Regions from separate parts of the Psychrobacillus sp. PGGUH221 genome, predicted to be linked through region 2. Evidence: riboswitches for the same ligand, from Rfam matches in the RefSeq annotation. Region 2 holds a riboswitch; the other holds the start of a gene.
What was found. A riboswitch is a leader RNA that binds a small molecule or an ion and turns the genes downstream of it on or off. The one in region 2 is predicted to bind cyclic di-GMP.

Region 1 (8,373 bases), on a different contig from region 2:
ATACAATAAATACTAATTTGTACCGATTTCGTTTTACTTTATATACACGAAAAGAACTGCACCTTCTTTTTGGTGCAGTTCAATAATGATTTTCTTATTGTTCAACTAAGCTCGTAACTGAAACACTTTCCTTTTTATTTGGATCATTAGTTAAATGAATGGTTGCCAAATCCTTATCTCGGTCCACATGTTCAATATAAACCCTTTCTCCATTAAATGTTACATTAGACATACTTTTCGAAAAAGCTATTTCTTGAGCTCGTTCAGCATTCATGGATGTCACCTCCTTAATTTCTATAAATCCTAGTGTTCCTCCATTGATGGGGTTAATACCGTTACTTTCGGATATATTATGTAAAGTAATGAGTAAAATTTAGGAGAGATAGTTAATGGAAATAAATGAAATACAGAAGTTTATATTTCACATGGAGAATGAACAAAGACAAATCATACTAAAAGGGGAAATCGAGGGCCAATCTGAGGTCCCTTCATTTGATGACATTAAGTTTAAAGGGGTCCTTGCGTTGCTTAATTCTATTGATAAACAGAATTTCAGCGAATCAGGTAACAATGCGGTATTCGACCAATACCTAATGGAAGTAGAAGAAACAATAAATGAGATGAAAAAATACAATCGGTTTCAAGATAACACAGGTTGTCGCGAAGGATTATAGCCACCATCCTCTCGTATAATCCTGAGGCGGAATCGAATAGATCTTAAGTTCATGAGCTTACAACGAAGTGCAAGCAATTTTGTTTGCGCAAGAGCAATGAAGCATGCGAGAGTTTGTCAAGAGTCTGAAGAGAGGAGTATATCCTCTCTTCACAACCGTTTATTCATCTTCTTCATCAAAGTCTTCTGCTTCTTCTTGTGCTTCTAAAAATGCCGCGGATACTTTCTCAAATTCAGCGTCCGTCTCTATTTCCGCTAGCTCTTCACCATCAATAATTTGGAAAAAGAACACATCCACTTCTTCGACTGTTTCTTCTTGGGCATCATCCGCAAATGCAACTGCCGCATATTCCTTTTCTTCAATAGTCAACATACCAATCACTTCAATTTCTTGTTCACGGTCTTCTTCATCGAGAACTGTAAGAATTTCTCCAACTTCAATGCCACCCATTTTCTCGTCCATTCTAATTCCTCCTTACAATAGTTAAAGCTCATCAATTATTGTACCCTGTTAATAATTGATTAACCCAACAGAGGCTAATATTTTATAAATATCACTTTGAAAGAAAAAGTATAAGTATATTTATCCCACTGACCTATATAACAAAAGTCCTTACTAGCTATTTACAAGTCATATCCTTTCACCTGTTTTTTCAAAATTCAAATAAAATATAAGGATTATGTTTTCAGTTATCTAAAATTTTTTATACAATTAGTAAAAATAGGATATTTGGAACGAAAGATTTGCACGTTAGGAGGTAAGTATATATGCGAAGTAACAAAAAAGCCTTAGCACTCGGACTAGGCATAACCTTTTTAATTGGAGGATGTAACATGGACACTGAGAATACAAAAAGCTCTGAAAAAGAAACAGTAGCCGCAACAGGAGGTCACGGAATTGCTTTAAAGACAGAAAACCTAGTGAGCGTTCAGGAGTATTCAGGTGAAGAATATGCATTAAGGAATGGCGAGGAAACAGATAAAATCGCAGAAGCAAATCGCGATGAAATTGAAGTAGCAGTAAAAAAGTTCTTCAGTGAAAAATATAAAACAGAAGTAATTGTCCATAATTTAGTAGGTGCGGTTGATGGTGTTTCAGTATTCGTAGAATCAGTGGGAGAACCACATTTTCATGCATTTGCTATTGTTCCGATAGATGTACAAAATAAAACAGTAAAAACAGACAGCGTGTGGTCACAGGAAGGCCAAATAGAAAATGCCTTATCAGGCGGATTATTTGCAATGGCTTATGACGAGGAAATAGCCAACTTAAATAATTTTATGAACCAAATAACGAAAGAATACCCTGTTGTTGGTAAAACTAAAGAGGCGGTAGAAAAAACGGATTCTGGTTACTCGACTCCCTATTACTATATGAGTTTTTTTACTGACATTTTCGACCATCTTAACTCTATGTACTTAGAAAACCAAAATGTAAGTAAAGAAGAGCTCAGAAATTTCCTTGATGAAAATAAATTTGAAACAGAAGCTGTAAAAATTACTATCAATCTATTCATGAAAGAAAAAGATGTCGAACCAGATAAAGTTACCTATTCTCAGATAGTATCTGAAATCGAAAGTATGAATGGTTTGCCAAGGGGTGCTTATACTCTTTTATTACACGATAATTTAATTAATAGCAAGTACGGAAATGGTTTAAAAGATAACAGTATAGAGGAAACTACGATTAATGAAATTATGAAGGAATAGGAGAATATAACCTATGACTATTATAAATAATATAACTCGTCCGAATACGAATGACAGAGATTTAGTGGAGCTAGCAGGCTATCATGCATACCAAAAATACGAAGTTAATGATATCCTACAAGTTAATGGAAAAGAATTTTATGTTATTCATACACTTTACGATACATCCTCTGGGCTAGATGCATTAACCATTCAAAATTTTGAAACGAAAGAGCTATCCGTTGTATTTGTTGGGAGCGAACAACTTGACAAAGACTGGATTGGGACTAATACAAAGTTGTTAAGCGACGTTCCTCCCGCTCAAATTCAAGATGCAAAAGCTTATTTTCAGCATATGAACAATAAATATGGGGACATTTCTTCTGTCTCAGGAAATTCACTTGCTGGTGCTTTAACGAACGCTGTAGCCATCGAAAATCCTCAAGTAAAAGCCGTGACGTTAAATCCTGCAATACTTCCATCTGGTATGGTCGATCCTACCAAAGATTATACCAACATTACAAATTACTATAGTAAGTATGATTTTCTAACTGGTACAGAAGAGTCTATTGGAATGGGAGATCGAATTCCAGGCAATAAATACGGAATAAACAATGGAATACCAATGTTCTCAATGCTAGGGTCCAATCATACTGGCTACGTAGAAGCAGATACAGAAGGAAATTTTAAAATAGAAATAGGCATAAAAGGTGAGCCTGGACATGGATTTATTTACGTAGGAGCTGATGATCATATCGTAACTAGTATATGGACCGGTTCTCCTTTGTATAGCGGACAGACTGAAAAGATTCTAATAAACAAGGAAAATATGCTGTTGCTTTCCGATGGAATCAGGGATCATGTAAAAGGCCGTATCACTAATGTCAGAGATTATATCGGAAATTCTGTAAGCATAGTCTCGGATGAAAGTGCTCGATTTAATCAACGAGTTACGAGGCTGCAGGAAACTTTTCAATATATGTTTGAAGAGCTTGCTGGCGATCCGGTATTTAATGGTATTGCTAAAACAGGAATGACTATTAAAGAGTGCATAGATGAGCTTATATTACTTCTAGATTCAGCAGAGGCTAGGTGTAGAGTTCTGAATAGCATTTTAAACTCAAAGCCAGCAGAAATAATTGAATTTATCTTTTCGATTGATATAGATGTTGAAGGCCTCTTCGCTCCTGCAAAAGCATATTTACATCAGTTAAAAGTAGATGTTGATAACTTAGTGGCAAACGCACAGAACATTGTTCAGCATGATATTCCCAAGTTATTTGAAGGAGGGAAAGACCTCTTTGTAGATGCGGTTGTAGGGGAACTAAACGCTCACTCTAACATCGTCAATGAAAATAAGGATAAAGTATATAAACAATTAAATGCTTACGAGACTCAGGTTCATGACATAGCAATTTCTTTTCACAACAAAGACCGTAATTTGGCAAGTTCTATTCATTCAGGTTCTACTTTAGAAGATGGCGTAGATTCCGTGCAAAATACAGAAGTTTTTACGATTGAGTCTTCTTCCTATGTAGTAGTTGGAATGAAAATAAAAGAGATTCAAGTGGAGCTAGCCCATAATCATATGAATGCAATCGGAATATCCATATTAACTCCAATACTATTGGGCTTAGAAGCATTGCTATTTTTAATAGAAACTGCATTGTCAGGAATTATTATCGCAGTCAAGGCTGCTTTAAACGTCGGTTTGTATGGAAACCCTGTAAGCTTACTCATTAGTTTGTTCACTAATTACGAGGAAAGAGTTAGAAGAGCTGTTCAAAGTGCGTTAGAACCTCTTGAGGAGATGGAAGTAACTGTGGAAGGTCTCCGAAAAGGTTTTGGTAGAATGATTGCGAATCTTCCTGAAATGCTGAATAATTTTAAACCATATATCGATACAGCCATTTTTGAACCTGGGAAATATGAAAATGTACGACTATATAATGTCTCTGCTTTAGCCATACTAGATGAGATGGAACTTCTATTTAACGACATTATCTACCAATTATCTGACGAAAAAGCTAATGCAATTGAAGCTACATTAGAAATCTCACAGAACGTACTTGGAAATATACAGATTTTAAAAGAACAGGTACATCGTGTAACACTATAGATTATAATGACTGAAAATTTAGATATTATTATTAATAAAGAAAAAGACAAAGGGGATTTACTCCTCTTTGTCTTTTTTCCCGTTATTCGATTTTTCCTTGTCTTTATTCCCTTGTTGTTTAGCCTCGGCTTCTTGTTTCTTTGCTGCAGCCTTTGTAGCCTCTTCTTCAGCTTTCGCTGCTGCTTCTTTTTGTTTAGCCTCAGCTTTTGCTTTCGCTTCTTCAGCTTTAAGTGCGGCTTCATTTTGTTTAGCTTCTGCTTTTGCTGCTGCTTCTTTTTGTTTAGCTTCTACTTTCGCTACTGCTTCTTTTTGTTTAGCTTCTGCTTTTACTTTCTCTTCTTCAGCTTTTTTAGCTAATTCTTCAGCTTTTAATTTTGCTTCTTCCACTTTTTTAGCGGCCTCTTGTTTTTTCTCCTCCGCTTTCGAAGATGCATCTTGTACTTTTGGTGCAGCTGGTGTCTTAGTATCTGTAACTTTAGGTACCATAACCGCTGAAGCAGTTACTGGTTGTTCCGTAGATTCTTTTTGTACTTCATTTTCCTCTTCTAGAGGTATTTCTTCTTTTGAATCTGTTGTGTTTTCATCCGCAACAGCATCATCTGATTCTACTTCTTCTATCGGTTCCTCAGATTCAGTGGCTTCTTCCTCTGAAGTTTCTTCTTTCTCTTTTTCAAGCTTAGCTAGTTTTTTCTCTATCTTTTTAGCCAATCTTTCTTCCGCTTTTACAACATTTTTAGCAAGTGCTTCTTTAGCTTTTGTATTTTCTACTTTTTCTAATGCTGCTTGTAAAGCAAGAAGATTTGAAGAGAATTTTGCTTCTAAATCAGCATAAGCCGAATCTACTTCGGATTCTTCTCCCGTTGCATCATCTTCAACAGCTGGATCATCTTCATTAGCAACTTCATCCGGATTGTCTTGTTCTACACTTTCTTTATACTTAGCTAAAGCCTCGTCTTGTTGGTCAATCGCTAGTTGTAGTGTTTCAATTGCTTTCTCTTCATCACCTTGCTCAAATAATGCTGTCGCTTCTAGAATTCGCTCTTCCGCTAATGCGCTAAGCAATTCTGCTTCTTTCATGTCATCGAATGTGAAAGCCAATTGAACACTTTCTTGCAATGATTTAAGAAAATAGAAAAAATCACCGGGTAATAATGCAGGTTCTTCCGTATCATTTGTATCATCCGTAACTCCAGATTCCACTTCTGAGTCATTCTCTACTGTTGTCGTGGAATCATTCGTTTCTGCAAATGAAGGACTAACACCTACAAAAAACACAATGAAAGCAACAAACATAAATGCAAGCAGTGTTTTTTGCAAATTCCCTTTAAAATTAGACATAAAAAAACTCCTCTCTCCTATTAAAAATAGAAATACAAGGAAGAACTGTGAATTGAACTTTATTTCAAGTTTTCATCCATATTCTTCGGTAGTTCAGCCACCATAGCCGTTAGGCGTTAGGTCTGAAACTTTGCGTCTTCATCTTTCGACAAATTTGCCTTTTTCGGAATAAGTACCTACATCTAAATAATGCATGTCCCTATCAAGGATAATTATATATTACTAGATTATAGATATCTATCTATTTTTAACTAATTTTCCTGCGTACTTTCGGCTAGGAGAAAAGCACCCCCATTATTTGTGTGTTCACTAAAAAAGGTACGTTGTAAATGACAAATATGGGCTTAAATTGAGGGTTTCTTCGGTTGGGGAGCACCTAACTACATTTACTTTAACAATGATGTTGTTAGATAGAAGAAAGGTAATCAACGTGTCCAGACAAAAAGCGAGTATGTGAACGATTTCGTTCACATACTCGCTAAGAGATACCTCGAAGAGTTTTTCAGTTGCCCTCATAGGGTGCTTTTTTATACACGTAAGTGCAACTATGTTACTGTTCCATTAAGCTTGTGACAGATACACTTTGTTTATTTTCTGGTTCATCAAGGGAATGGATTGTCGCTTTTCCATTTTGTTTGTCTACATGTTCAATATAAATATTTTCACCGTTATAGGTTACATTAATCATATCAGGCGAAAAAACAATTTCTTCTGCGCGTTGTGCATTCATTGCTTCTACCTCCTTTTAAAATTCAATCGTTATTATATTTACCCGATCTTACTTATATATACTTAACAAATCAGCATTCACTTTGCCCTTTCTTTATTTCTTTAGAAACTTTCTTCAACGCTTTTTTAGATCCTCTTTCCATGTCATGTTGGAATTTCCGTTCTTTGTAACTTATAAATAAAGTACTGACATCATATCCTTCTGGATAAAGCTCTGTAGCTTTTACTTCAAGCTCTATTCTTTTTGCATTCACCTTTATAATTTCATTATTATAGAACACTAATACATTATTGAAATTGTCCTTTTTCTCATACACAATTCCCGAATCGTTCTGTTCCATTATTTTTACTCTGTCCCCTATTTCAAATTCATAAGTGTGCTCTTCCCTAGTTGTGATTTGTACCGGCTTTTTAACTTTATTGTCTCTTACCCGTTCTAAATCATAATTTTTATTTTCAATATAGTGCTGTGCTTTTTGCAATACCTTTTCACGTAAATTCATTTTCTTTGAAATCCAAAGCGCGTTACTATCTCCTGACTTACCTATTAAAAGCTTATACATCGGCTCTAACGCTTCACTGTTAAATTGCATTGCTGCATTTATGAAGTCACTATGAATTTCCGAATAGCGTTTTATTTCTCCGTAATGAGTGGTAGCCACTGTAATACACCCCATTTGATAAAATTCCTCCAGGATAGCAATGGCTAGTGCGGCTCCTTCATTCGGTTCGGTCCCACTTCCAATTTCATCAAAAAGTAGTAGCGTGTTATTCGTGGACGCACTCATAATCTCTGAGATATTTTTCATATGAGATGAAAAAGTACTAAGGGAGTTTTCAATGCTTTGATTGTCACCAATATCTACATAAAGATGATCAAACACTGCTATTTCTGTACCTTCATCGGCCGAAATATGAAATCCTGACATGACAGCTAATGTTAATATTCCAATCGTTTTCAAAACGACAGTTTTTCCACCAGCATTTGGTCCTGTAATAATTAGGCTACGATAACCTTTTCCTATCTCGAAATCTAACGGCACAATATTTCCAGACAAAAGCGGATGCTTACAATTCGTCAGTTTAATATATCCATGATTATTTAACCTCGGCTCGATTCCATCCATTCTTTTACTAAACTTCGCCTTCGCAAAAATCATGTCATACTGACCAATCAGTTCAATATTGATGTTTATTTGTCTATTTTCCTCTAAAACACTACCTGAAAGAGTCGCTAAAATTTGGTACTCCTCTATAGACTCCTCTGCTTTAAGCACAGCCAATTCTGCATTTAGTTTTGAAATTGCAGCAGGTTCAATAAACACCGTAGATCCTTTGGAAGACATTTCAACGATTGTACCAGCTACCTGATTTTTATAGGAAGCTTTTATAGGAATTGTAAAACGATCATCCTTTTTGCTTATAAAAAATTCTTGAATATACTCTTTATTAGTACTACTCTTCAAAAACTTATTTAACCTTTCTTCAATTTTATCTTCGACTTTATCTATTTGATTTCGAATTCGTTTCAATTCTTTACTCGCTTCCGAATCTACTCTATTCCCTTTTATAGAATAATTAATGTTTTCTTCGATATCTCTAAATTCCATCATGGAATGAGAATAAGAATGGAGAACTGGAGCAAAAAACTCCTTATCCAACATAAACTTCTTTATCGTTCTACATCCTCTCAAGAAGTCAGATATAGCAACTAACTCAGAAGGACTTAAAATCATTCCCTTTTCAAGCTTTTCCATTTGCAAGTTTATATTGGAAACACCTTTTAAGGGAAGATGACTTTCAGCATCCAATAGCTTTCTTGCCT
Region 2 (8,373 bases):
GTCATCATTTCTCCAGTCAAAGAAACAATTTCTAGATTTTTCAGTACTTGGGGATTAAGAACGTTGGCAGCTTGATAAATAGACTTAAAAATTGAAGGAGTACTTAATATCTTATTACACTTTTTCTTTTCCAATAACTTAACAATTCCTTGTAGATCATACCGATCAGGAAATACAATCTGTGCCCCGCTATATATACCACTAAGTAAAGCACATATACCAAAAACTGAGTTTGGGGGTGCATTAAGAAAAATTCGATCTCCATGCTGCATTTTATTCACATTCATAATAAATTCAAGTGAAAATTGTAGGGTTTCAGCACTAACAACAATACCTTTAGGAACGCCAGTGCTCCCTGAAGAGCAACAAATAAAATCCATTTTCTCTGCATTGAATATTCTATTTGATCCAGCAAATTCTTTTGTTTTCCAATTTATATAATCGTCTGTCCTGAAAATCTTCGTATTTTTCTCACTCTTATCAGCCCATAAAGAAAAAGTATCAATAAAAGAAAACCCATCTACTTCATCCACTGTAAATACATAATGAGGGTCAAGCGACTCAAGAACTGCGGTTAAATCTTCTTTACGAAATTGGGAACTAAGTGGCACTATTGTTCCTCCAAGCTGATTAATTGCTAAAACAAGCGATAAGTACGAAAAAACATGAGGAATCAACAACCCGATTTTCTTCCCCGTTAAATCTTCGTGCTGGAGTATATCTATATAGAGTTCCATCGATGATTTTATGTCATTGGCCGAATAATTACTTGAAAACGTAGATAATACGACCCCATCATTATTGTTTTGGAAAAATATTTCCTTAATTGTTGTCATTGTCTTCTCCTTTTGTGATGGCAAAATATATGCCCCCAACAGTTTTAAGGTCTTCTGCTAATAAAAATCGATTAAATTCAACTCCTGTAACCTCTGCTAATTGAATGAATAAATTAACTAATTTTAAAGAATCTATACCTAAATCGTCTTGAAATTTAGACTCTTTTTTAATATTGTCAATAGGAACATGTGCTATTTCTGAAATATGCTTAGCAACGATTTCAAATGCAATTTTCATTGTTCTCCCCCAAGTTTAACCATTTCTTTGAAATTTCCCGGACTTCATGAAGTTTATTATTACAGCAATGACCTTCTTCCGCATATTCAACAAGGTGTTTGGGTTCTGGAAGACTTATAAATAACTTATAAATGTCATCATCTGTTACCATTACATCTTTATTTCCATGAAAAAGGAGGACGGATTTACATTCGGTTACTTCAATTAAATTAGGTAATATATTCGTAGGTTTTTCCGTTACATATTCCAATCGTTCTTCAAAATAACCTGGTATTGATGCTTTATTCGCAATAGGTGGACTGACAGCTATTGATTTAAAGACCAACGGATGTTTACTACCATGAATTGCCCATGCAGCACCTGAGCTTGTCCCAAATAAGCTAATCTCTAAATTAGGAAAACTTAAATGAGCATAATTTATAATTTCATTAAGAAAGAGATGCCAAAGATTGTTGGTAGCTATTACATTGTTGAGTATGAATGACTCCCCTTGCCCAGGACCATCAAAACTGATCGTGATAAATCCTAATTTAAGAAAATGTTCTTCATACGTGTACAGTTCTTCTTTACTGGAGTCAATAGGGTTAATGATTAACATACAACCTTTGTAATAAGTTGGTATTCGTACTCTACCAACACAATAATGGCCTTCTACGGATACTTTCACTATTTTAGTATGCACATCGGATATATAATCAGCTTTTTTGAAAAATTCAATGGATTGTTTGTAAAATCCAATTTTTTCTTCACAACGATTCGGATAAATCCATTGCATGAGATTGTAATAGAGACCAGCCTTTCGATAATATTGTTCTGCCTGTATAAACTGGTAATTAGCACGAGAAAGGAGGGCTTTATTCTCATATGAAAATGCACATTGTTGAAAATAATTTATCCAATCATCAATTTCAAAAAATTGATTTTTACCTTTATTAATATCTTCAAGGTCAATTCCATGAGCTATCCATCTCTCCCAAAAACCATCAAATAACCTGGCTGTCATAATTGTTTTTTGTATGGTCATTTCTTGGTTCAAGTTTGTTTTCAACATTCTCATTTTCTCCTTTTAATATCAGGATTAGGGTAGACCCACTTGTTGAAGTTTCTAAAACGAGTTGATCCGCCATTTTTAACATCAAATTAAAACCTTGACCCATTGATTTTTTTGTTGAATATCCTGCCATTAAAGTAGTTTGAGGCAGGATTTTAAGTGGAAATCCTTTACCAGTGTCTTCAATAATAACCCGTAATGTGCTTGTTATTTCATCCTGGTAAATAAGTAGCTTTCCATATTCAGCATGCTTTAGCACGTTAGTTACAGCTTCAGAAACGATTAACTTATAACTCATCATTTTTGAGGGTTTTAGATTTACCCGTTCAAAAACTTCTGTTGCGGCGTTTCTAGCTAAAGGGATATCTTCTCTTTGCTTAATTTCTGCTTCACATAAGAGTTTGCCAGACTTATATCGAATAAGATCAGTTTTTTCAACCAAAAGGAAATGACCTTGCGAAGCAGAATATATGACATCTCGGTAAACATTCCATATCTCTTTTGATTCGGAGTATGCTTTTTCCTGTAAATCTTTCTCTGTTTGCACTTCCCTTATTACACGAGATAATACTTTGGTATATGCCGGGGAGAGATTTAATTGTTTAATTTCTTCCTCTATTAATGAATCATTCTGAATCCATAAAGTTGCAGATTGGGCTAATTGCAAGATAGTTTCTGCTTCAGGCTCAATGTGTTCTTGGTAATCTTTTTGAATAAATGGTTTTAAGAAAAAAAGATCTATTTGCTCCTCATTCACACTTAGATTTTTAGCCATTTGGTAGGCAATCCATCCTGTAATTGTGCTCTTTTTCACATTCTCAAATGATGAAAATTCTTCAAGTTTTGGGTATACCGTTTGGAGAGAACTATCGTTTGGTTTAGGGACTTTGCGAAGAAATTTTGAAATTGAATTTTTCAATTCCCCCCGTACCTCCTATTATAAAATTCCGTTTGGTGGCATGATTGTAACTTCATCAACTGAAGATTGTTTTGGCTGATTTATTAAAAAAACTAAATATTCAGCAATTGATTGGACAGGAATCATCTCTGCAAAATCTGGTTTTGGTTCAATAGAATCCCAAAAAGAACTACTAACTGCACCAGGAATGACCGATGTTAATCGAATTCCTTCATGTCTCAATTCAGCTTGTAATACTCTTGTTAATCCTAAAACACCAAACTTAGAAGCAGAGTATCCACCACATCCTGCTAGCGCAGTCGTTCCTGCCACAGATACTAAGTTAAGAATTTGTCCTTCCTGACTATTTCTCATATTTTTGGCAACATATTTGCAAGTCAAATATGTTCCTCTTAGATTTACTGCAATCATTTGATCGAAATCCTCAGTTTGCGAATCTACAATATTAGAAAATACGCCAAGTCCTGCAGCATTGATTAATACATCAATTTTCCCAAATTTATCAATGCTTTGTTGTACGAATCGCTTTACTGAATCTTCAATTCTTACATCTACGTTTAACTTCAATACAGCCTCTCTTGAGAATTCTTCATTTAAGACAGATGTATCTCTAGCACCTAGAACAAGTTTGTATCCCAATTCATCTAATAATTGTGCAGTTGCTCTACCAATCCCTTTACTTGCCCCGGTTATCATGACAACCTTGTCTTTACTTTTCAGAGTTTCCATTTAGTTAGAGTCTCCATTTCCAGCATACTCAAAGAAATTCTTTTCTGTTTCCCACAAACCTGTTTTTTGCAAATTTGGTAGATGAGGAGAAAGCATGTCATAGATGACCTGAACAACAACTTCTGAGGTTGGGTTTAAATCTTTAAATTCTTCAACATCAAGGTTCAAATGTTTATGATCTAACTTATTTAGTACTTGAGTTTCAACAATATCATCTAATCTAGCTAAGTCGACAATCATACCCGTAATTGGATTAGGTTCTCCACTCAAGGTCACGTCAAGATAATAATTATGTCCATGCCCAAAGGGATTGTTACATTTCCCGAATATGTTAAGGTTCTCTTCCTTAGTAAGTTTATTGCTGTGTAGTCGATGAGCTGCACAGAAATGATATTTTCTAGTCAAACTGACCATATTTCCTTCCTCCTTTGTTGCAAATAAAAATGGATTCTCATGCAACTGTAATCTATGAAGTTCACAATCTTTTAACACCGGTGAAATTGTTTCCCACAAATAATTCACAATATTCTCCGTGGTAGGTATTTTATTATGAAAGTATGCATTTTCTTTATTGATAAATTTTCCATCTAGTTCGCTTTCAACGATTTTTCCAACTATATCTTTAATATCAACTGTATTGACTACAATGCCTGATTGTGTGCTTAAATTGCCCTTCACCATAACTTCTAATTGATAGTCATGACCGTGACCGTGTGGGTTACTGCAAAGACCAAACACTTCTTTGTTTTTTTCCTTGCTCCACTCTGCTACTTCATAGCTGTGCATAGCAGAAAAATCAACTCTTCTTGATAAGTAACGCATACCCTTCCCTTTCCCCCTATCGTCGACCAGATTCAAGACTTCTTTCAAACTCTCTTATAAGAGAGTCATTTTCTTTAAATACACCCTGTTTAACAGTAGTAACTGTTGATGAACCTGGCTTTTTGACACCACGTGCGCACATACATAAGTGCTGTCCTTCTACACTCACAATGACTCCTTTTGGATTCAACACATCAAATATTGCATTTGAAATTTGTTGCGTCATTCTTTCTTGCACTTGTGGACGTTGAGCTGTTAATTCTACTAATCTTGCAAACTTACTTAATCCAATAATTCTTTCACTTGGCATATAACCTATGTGAACTTTCCCAAAGAAAGGGATTAAGTGATGTTCACAAAACGTGTAATAATCAATATCTTTTACTACAATCATTCCATCATATTGCTCACCTTCAAAAGTAGTTGTTAATGCTGTTCGTGGATCGATACCAACACCCGAAAATACTTCCTTATACATTTTAGACACACGCTTAGGTGTATCTAACAATCCTTCTCTATTTGGATTTTCCCCAATTTCCTCAAGTATTCCACGTACATAACTTTCTATAATTGCTTGCGATCTTGTCTCAGTTAACATACTGTTTCCTCCTTTTTTAAATTAATATATAAAAAAGTCCCCCCAAAAATTGGGCGGACTCAAAGAGACTATATCAGAGTGTCTGATTAGTCTAATTTATCTTAGAAACCAATTCTTTTCGGCAACCCGGCGATCTTAGTATTAAACCTTAGACCCGTGGCTTTGCGTCCTTGCCTTTCGACAAGTTTTCTATTATCGAAGAAAAATATAAGATTTTATATCTTATGTACTTCTTTATTCTATATATATAACCTAAATGTACTAAAAAAGCAATACAAAATTAAATATATCTTTAGGTACACTTAATTAATACTAGAAAACAAAAATTAGGCCTTTAGGCCTAACCTTGGTGGTTCAAAAATCAAAACAGACTAATATTGGAATTTACATTAGCGAAGATTTAAGCTTTTTAAGATAAAAACTACCTTTAAAACGTCCTCCCTAAACAAAACTAATCGCATTAGTACTTCAATATATATCATTTAATCTTTGTTCACAAATTCCATCGCTAATAAGATTATTAATACTGGTCAAGCAAGTCAAAATCTAGCAGTGCAAGTCTGATTTTTTTACTTTAGAGGTTAAATTCATTATTCTTCAATTATTTAATACAGTTAGTTAGCCAATTATCACCTACAAAATCGTCTAAAGTATTCCAAACAGATAAGTCTCATTATAAACAAAAAGACTACTTGATTTCGTTCATCAAGCAGTCTTCTTAAAATCACCATTAGGAAAGCTATTCTTCAAAATGTCACTAAAATACTTCCGATGAATATAAAATAATAATAAAGAAATTAAGTACTTGTCTTTCTTAAGATAGTTTTATTTTATAGTTAAACGGAATATTTTATACCGAACTGTTGTAAACGAGCCATAAATTGGCCGTCGCTTAGGGGCTTATCATAAAGATAACCTTGAACAAAAGAGCATTGATTCTCTTTCAAATAGTCTCTTTGTTCAATAGTTTCTACCCCTTCTGCAATTACGTTTATTTCCAAATTATTAGCTAGCACAATAATAGCCCTAAGTGTAGCTTCACCTTTTGTACTTCTTCCTATACAATTTATAAAAAATTTATCTATCTTTAATTTTGTTATTGGCAAATTAGTTATATAAGAAAGATTTGAGTATCCTACACCAAAATCATCAATGGCTATTCCAATTCCAGCTCGTCGTAAATCATTCATATGATTTTGAATGCTAGAAGAAGAAAAAATCTGTGTATTTTCTGTTATCTCAATTTCTAATATTTCTCTTGGTATTGAGTGTTTTTCCAACTGGTATAATAAAAACGAAATAAATGAAGGCTCTTCCAATAAACTTGACGAGACATTAAATGAAATAAAACCAGAAAACCCTGTTATTTTTTTCCATTTGTTGTATATTAATAAACAGGTATCAATTATATATTCTGTTAGCATCCTGATTTGATCAGTTTCTTCTGCAATAGTAATGAATTCATCTGGTGAAATAAAGCCAAGTTCAGGATGGTTCCACCTAGATAACACTTCAATTCCTACAATTTCATTTTTGATTATGTCTACTTGCGGCTGGAAAACCGTATAAAATGCTTGTGTTGAAATTGCCTCTTTCAAACTTTTTTCAATAATAAGCCTTCTATTTAAAGACTCCAACATTTCGCTTTCGTATCGTTTCCATTGATCACCCTTAATATTCTTTGCTTCATACATTGCGGTGTCTGCTGCCGTTATTAAAGAATCTACACAACTTCCGTCATTTGGAAATACACTAACCCCTAAACTAGCAGATGTATTTAAAGGTGGAAAATTAACTATATTAATAGGCTTTTCAATGACAGATAAAATTTGATATGCGTCACTTTGGATTTGTTTGGCATCAACATATTCAGTATAAAGGACAAATTCATCCCCACCAAATCGTGAAAGAAAAAATTTATTTGGAAGTTCGTGTTTTAAGCGTTTAGAAATCTCTAATAAAAAATAATCACCAATGTCATGCCCATATGCGTCATTTACAATTTTAAAATTATTTAAGTCTAAAAAGTATATAACAAAAGGGGATGCATCTGCGATCTTTCTTTCTAATTCCTTATACAGGAAAAGTCGATTAGGTATTCCTGTTAAGTAATCATGATGAGCGGTATCCCATAATTTATCTTCTTTTGCTTTTTGCTCATTAATATTAGTGAAGTATATTGAAATTCCTCCATTATCTCTTGGATAAGCATTTATTTCAAACCAAGTCTCCAATGGTTTATAGTATTCCTCGAAACTTGTCTTTTCACGTTTATACATCGTTCTAGTATAGTTTTTTTCGAAAGAAGTGTTAAGAGCATCAGGATACCTTTCCCAAACATTTTCTCCTAGCAATTCCTCTCTAGAGGTGAATAGTAATTTTTCACCTTCTTTATTAATATAAGTAAATTTCCAATTTTCATCTATAGCTATAAATGCGCTTGTCATGCTCTCCAAAATGTCATATACTTCAAACCGTTCATATTCGTCCTTGCTAATGTTCCTTTGGACAATCATGGCACCAACAATAATATCTCGTTCTATTAACGGTCTAACTATCACAGAGAACCAATATTTCTTGGATGAAGAATAATATGCATAAGTTTTATCAAAAAGAGATGTTCTACCGTTCAAAACCTCTAATATTCCATTATATAAATCAATGCTATTAGCATTTAATAATATAGTCAAAAAATTTTCTCCAATATTTGCTAGCTCTAAGTCCCCTTCATTCTCCATACTAAATTTCTTCCATGACTTGTTTGTAGCAGTGATTTCACCATCTGTTTTTATTATTGCCACGGGGTCTATAAATAAATCAAATATTTTTTTATACATCCATCCTCAACTCGTTTCATGTTAAATATATGAATTTAATAAACTTTATACATAATTAACTACCACTTATGTCCAATATCTAAATTATCATAGATAATGTATACTTATTTTCTCACTACGTATATTAGGTATTAAGTTTTATATTAACATAAATTTCGAGCTTCTTCGACATTCCAAAAATGTTTTTCTTATTAATTATTGTAAAAATAATTCATCACAGTATACTTACCAATCTCACTTCAATTTAGAGTAATAATATTTTTATATCTTTTTCAGTTTTTAATGGAATATAAAAAATATTCGTACAATATTTTTTCCTATGATTTGAAAATGAAAGAAATTA

Region 1: linked by a shared signal. The riboswitch ahead of PGC35_RS18460 (DUF5667 domain-containing protein) and the one ahead of folE (GTP cyclohydrolase I FolE) in region 2 are both predicted to bind cyclic di-GMP.

What each region holds. Positions count from the first base shown of each region.
Region 1 is NZ_JAQMHQ010000011.1:93,546-101,918, forward strand. Features, by position in the region: gene PGC35_RS18435 (H-type small acid-soluble spore protein) at 95-274, opposite strand; gene PGC35_RS18440 (hypothetical protein) at 390-674, shown strand; gene PGC35_RS18445 (DUF1292 domain-containing protein) at 834-1,136, opposite strand; gene PGC35_RS18450 (DUF1672 family protein) at 1,508-2,383, shown strand; gene PGC35_RS18455 (SA1320 family protein) at 2,397-4,481, shown strand; gene PGC35_RS18460 (DUF5667 domain-containing protein) at 4,539-5,819, opposite strand; cyclic di-GMP riboswitch class I at 5,904-5,988, opposite strand; gene PGC35_RS18465 (small acid-soluble spore protein H) at 6,370-6,549, opposite strand; gene PGC35_RS18470 (endonuclease MutS2) at 6,620-8,373, opposite strand, start outside.
Region 2 is NZ_JAQMHQ010000003.1:285,892-294,264, reverse strand. Features, by position in the region: gene PGC35_RS07345 (class I adenylate-forming enzyme family protein) at 1-836, opposite strand, end outside; gene PGC35_RS07340 (acyl carrier protein) at 823-1,074, opposite strand; gene PGC35_RS07335 (alpha/beta hydrolase family protein) at 1,058-2,125, opposite strand; gene PGC35_RS07330 (ATP-binding protein) at 2,058-3,044, opposite strand; gene PGC35_RS07325 (SDR family oxidoreductase) at 3,063-3,773, opposite strand; gene PGC35_RS07320 (6-carboxytetrahydropterin synthase) at 3,774-4,595, opposite strand; gene folE (GTP cyclohydrolase I FolE) at 4,612-5,193, opposite strand; cyclic di-GMP riboswitch class I at 5,311-5,394, opposite strand; gene PGC35_RS07310 (EAL domain-containing protein) at 6,030-8,030, opposite strand.